2 regions of the Arthrobacter sp. 8AJ genome follow, and region 2 is predicted to be linked to the other one. Evidence: predicted binding sites of a transcription regulator. Region 2 holds the regulator's gene; the other holds the start of a gene.
What was found. Region 2 encodes LexA, which represses DNA repair genes until DNA is damaged. Its sites were predicted from a motif close to TCGAACANNTGTTCGA; they were not measured.
Positions count from the first base shown of each region.

Region 1 (2,452 bases), 600 kb from region 2:
GTTCAGCGTGCGGATCCTGGTTGATGCCAATAACGGATGCTTCGGGAACCACGGGCTGTTTCCATCCCATGTCTGAGGTGGGATCGATCCGGCAGAGATCGGCGAGCGCCTCCGTCTGCGTCATCAGCTGCTTGAGATCGGCGGCACCATAACCGGCAGCGGAAATGATTTCCTTGCCCAGCCCCAGCATCTGCGCCGGGGTTTTCAGCCACCCCTGGCCGGTGGGCTGCAGGAGTGGCTCCCCTGCCAGTTCGGGCAGGGACTTCAATGTCCGGGCCGAATCCAGGACGTCAGCGGTTGGTGCTCCGTCCGCAGCGCAGTACCTAACGGCATTGGACAGGACCGCCGGTACCTGGTGTTCCTCGGCGAGCCTGAGCATGCGCACAGCATGCGCCGTGCTCATCGGGGTACCAGGTGCGCTGAGTTGGGAGACGATTTCAGCCACCACGGTTCCGGCGGGCATGGCGTCAAGCCACTGCTTGAAGAGGGTCCGGGGCCGCAGGTAGCGCCGTCCGCCCATGGCCCGGCCCACATCCGAATCAGGGCCGAGCAGTACGGTGAGCACCGGCTTAAGGGTTTGGGGGTCCAGGGTGCGGGAGGCCAGTTCGGCGCGGGTGACAGCAGCGGGCACCGCTCCCCCGGCTTTCCCCGAGGTCCTTGCGTGGGCGTCCGAAACCAGCCGGCACAGCGCACGGTATCCGGCACCGTTGTTTTGGCCGCGGGCCAGCACCACCACCCTGCCTGACACCTGCGTTCGGTGATCGCCGTCGTCGTCAAACACTGCAAGGTCCACCCCCACAATGGGGTCGATGCCCGCTGCCATGCAGGCCTTGAGGTGCTTGATGGTTCCGTAGAGGCCATCCCGGTCTGTACAGGCGAGGGCTGTGGCACCGTCGGCGGCGGCAGCCATGGCCAGTTCCTCCGGCCAGGAAACACCGTAATGGGCGCTGAACGCCGTGGAAACGTGAAGGTGGGTGAAGCTCATGCTGGACTGGTCAGGCTGTTCTGTGGCGGAGGGCGTCATGGATCCGCAGCAGCCGCCAACGGTTGCTGCGGAGATGGCGGGTCAGGTCAAGGGTGAGGGGTTCTGCGCCGGCCGGTTCTTCCGGCGCAGCGGAACGGGAGGCTGCCCGGGAGGGCAGAACCTGCACGCGCCAGATTTCGTGATCCACCACGCCCTGGCCGCTTCCCAGCGGTGCCCTGCTGTCCTCCGCCCACCATTGCCGGCGTTCGTACCACCGGAGGGGTTCGGCGCAGACGGTGTAGGAAGCCCCGGCCCAGGTCAACGATTCCGGCTGTCCGGCTTTGTTGCACACCACGTCAACAGACTCGCTGAACATGCCCATGCGCACCTCCCGGACGATTCTCCCCATAACAGGCATTCGAATATGTATTCGAATAAAAACCAGTCTACGCCGGGATGGCATCAAAACATAGGCGGGGGTGGACGGGGCGTGCGGCAGGGAGCAGGATGTTGGCATGAGTACCGATGACGCACTCCTGAAGCAGGCCAGCATCAAGACCGAGGACTCCACCCTGGTCGCCACGTTCGATATCGACGGCACCATACCGGTATCCGGTGCCTACGTGGTGGGGTTGATGGGAGCCTCGCCTGATTATTCGGCGCAGCGCCGGCTGTGCATTGAGTTCATGAACGGGGAGGCCATCGCCTGCTACGCGTTCAACCGGGACCAGGGAATCGAAGAGGATTACGACCTGTCCGGCGTCACCCACTCACAGAGCAGCATCACCGGCAGCTTTCCCCTGACGGCGTTGAACGGGCTCGGGCAGGGGCATGTCCTGTCCGCCTTCAGTGAGGCGGACGGACGGGAGTTCCAGCACGGGGTGCCGGTGGAGGAAGCGCTCTAAGCTCTTCCTCAGCTGTTTTCTTTATGGATCCGCAGTTCAAGTTCAATGAACGCGGAGATCATGGCCCGGTAGGTTGACTCCACGATGTCCGGGTCAATGTCCTTTTTCTCGGCAGCAGCCCGCACGTGTTCAATGATCCGCTCCACCCGGCCCGGGGCGCGCACCTCGGCGTCATCACCCTTCAGCGTGCCGGCGATCCTGATCAGCCGCTCGCGGCGGGCGATGAGGGTGACAATCTGCTCATCCACCTCGTCAACAGCAACCCGGACGGCAGCGAGCTGTTCCCTGTCGGCCCGGGCATCCCTATCGTTTCCTTGAATTGTCGCCATCATCTGACAGTATCGAAGCATGGAGCCCAGAGTCGACTTTATCTCCCTCGGTGTCCGCAGTGTCGAGGCCTCGCGCGCCTTCTACGTGGACGGCCTTGGCTGGCCCGTCCACCGCGAGGTTGCCGGGGAAGTCCTGTTCATCCAGGTAAACCATGGGCTGGTGCTCTCCCTCTGGGACAGCACCCAGATGCAGGCCGAAGCCGGCACCAGTCCTCCCGCCGGCGTCCCCGGCATCACGCTCAGCCACAACCTGG
Region 1 covers NZ_LR733289.1:2,015,136-2,017,587, reverse strand. Annotated here, with positions in the region: gene BACI349Y_RS09430 (DNA polymerase III subunit alpha) at 1-985, opposite strand, end outside; gene BACI349Y_RS09425 (DUF6504 family protein) at 996-1,346, opposite strand; gene BACI349Y_RS09420 (hypothetical protein) at 1,480-1,869, shown strand; gene BACI349Y_RS09415 (chorismate mutase) at 1,878-2,201, opposite strand; gene BACI349Y_RS09410 (VOC family protein) at 2,218-2,452, shown strand, end outside.
Region 1: a site for LexA is predicted at 1,383-1,398, ahead of BACI349Y_RS09425 (DUF6504 family protein). Genes of this name have one in related genera too.

Region 2 (2,452 bases):
AGTGGGCGGGGACGGTCAGTGAGTGGGGACGGTCAGTGAGTGGGGACGAAGAGCTGCTGGCCCGGAAGAACGGTGCCCGCGGCAAGGTTGTTGAGCTGGACGATGTCCGCCACGACGTCCCGGGCGTCCCGGTCCGGAGCGACGGCGCCCGCAATGGCCCACAGCGACTGGCCGGACTGCACGGTCACCGTGACGGTGGGCGTCACGGCAAGGTCGGCGGCCGAGTCCGAGGCCTTGGCCGGGGAGTGGAAGAGGCCCGAAAGCGACAGCAGGAGTACAGCCAGGAGCACGAGCGGAACTCCGATCAGGACGATCCTCCCCCGGCGGGTCAGCCGCAGGGGTGCGGACGAAGGTGAAACCTGGTGAAGAGATAAAGCTGACATGAACTAAGCCCTCCTGGACTTGCCGTGCTGCCCGGGTGTCCGCCCGCTGCTGCCTTGCCGTTCATATCGCGCCGGGACTTCTCCCGGCCGCGTATTCGAATGGGGCACCTGCTGGTTAGAACACATGTTCGAACTTTGCTTGTTAAGTTTTAGCACCTATCAACGAACAATGTCGAGACTCGCTAGAACAAATGTTTGAAAAAGCAATGTGGCTGGCCTAGTTTTGAAACCACAGAACATCCACCACTGAAGTTGAACAGCAGGGTCTGACAATGACAGTGGGAGTCCTTCCGGCGGCACTGTGGAACAGCCGCACACGGAAGATCCGGCGGCAAGCGAAAGGCATTGGCGAATATGGCAGCAGCAGCCGCCGGGGGCAGGACCGCCCCGCAATCCAAGAGGACAGCCAAGGGCCTGACCCCACGGCAGAAAAAGATCCTCGAAACCATCCAGCGCTCGGTCAACGAGAACGGTTATCCGCCCTCCATGCGCGAGATCGGCGATACCGTCGGCCTTGCGAGCCTGTCCAGCGTGACCCACCAGCTCTCACAGTTGGAGAAGCTGGGTTACCTGCGCCGCGACCCCAAGCGGCCGCGCGCCATGGAAGTGCTGATGCCGCTCACGCTCGACGGCGGGGGCAAAGGCGCCGGCGCGTCTCCTGCGCCGCAGGCTGCGGGCGGCGGCGCCACGGTCACCGAACTGCCCACCGCGCTGGATACGGCCATGGTTCCGCTGGTGGGCCGGATTGCCGCCGGCGGCCCCATCCTCGCCGAACAGCTCGTGGAAGACGTCATGCCGCTGCCCCGCCAGCTGGTGGGCCAGGGCGAACTTTTCATGCTGAGGGTGGCCGGTGACTCCATGGTGGACGCCGCCATTTGCGACGGCGACTGGGTGGTGGTGCGGCGGCAGGCTGACGCTGCCAACGGGGACATTGTTGCTGCCCTGCTGGACGACGAGGCGACCGTGAAGACGTTCCGCCAGCGCGACGGACACACCTGGCTGCTCCCCCAGAACACGCAGTACGAACCAATCCTGGGCGACCACGCCACCATCATGGGCAAGGTCGTCTCAGTCCTGCGTTCGCTCTAGCCTGCGCACGCCTGCGCGGCATCCGCGCAGGCGTTGTCCGGCGGTTTCTCAGGAAGCGTCGGCACCAAGCCGGGTGAGCGCAGCCAGCGCCTTGGCGCGATCGGTGGTGGCCCAGAACGGGGGCAGCGCCCCGCGCAGGAATCCCGCATAGCGTTCGGTGGCCAGCCGTGAGTCCAGGACAGCCACCACCCCTTTGTCCCCGGTAGACCTGATCAGGCGGCCGGCGCCCTGCGCAAGCCGGATGGCCGCGTGGGTGGCAGAAACGGACATGAAGCCGTTTCCCCCTGCCTGCGCCACGGCACGCGAACGCGCCGTCATCAGGGGATCGTCCGGCCGCGGGAAGGGGATGCGGTCTATCACCACCAGCCGGCAGGATCCTCCGGGAACGTCGACGCCCTGCCACAGGGACATGGTTCCGAAGAGGCAGGTGTCCGGTTCGTCGGCGAATTGCTTCACCAGGGCGGTCATGGTCGACTCGCCCTGGCAGAGAACAGTCATATTGAGCTTGGGCCGGAGGGCATCGGCGGCCTCTTCGGCGGCCCGACGCGAGGAGAACAGGCACAGGGCGCCCCCACCGGATGCCTTGATGAGTGCTTCGAGTTCTGACAGCGCTTCCGGTGACACGCCGCGGCCGGGCTTGGGCAGGTGGCCGGCGACGTAGAGGATGCCCTGTTTGGGATAGTCGAAGGGCGAGCCAACATCCACGCCCGTCCAGCTGGGGGCTCCGTCGCCTACCAGGCCCAGTCCCCCGGCCGCCGGTTCAAAGGCGGAGCCAATGGCCAGGGTGGCAGAGGTCAGCACGACGGTATGGTCCGCAAAAAGCCCCTCCCGCAGCCTGCCGGCGACGGACAGCGGGGCTATGTTAATCAGCACCGGTGCACTGTCATCGGGCGCTGAGTATCCCTGGCCGGGGTCGAAGGTGCTGGCGCGGGAAAACCACACCACTTCGCGGTTCTCGCGTGCAGCAATGAGCCTTTCGC
Region 2 covers NZ_LR733289.1:2,614,972-2,617,423, forward strand. Annotated here, with positions in the region: gene BACI349Y_RS12180 (LysM peptidoglycan-binding domain-containing protein) at 33-383, opposite strand; gene lexA (transcriptional repressor LexA) at 738-1,472, shown strand; gene BACI349Y_RS12190 (ATP-dependent DNA helicase) at 1,521-2,452, opposite strand, start outside.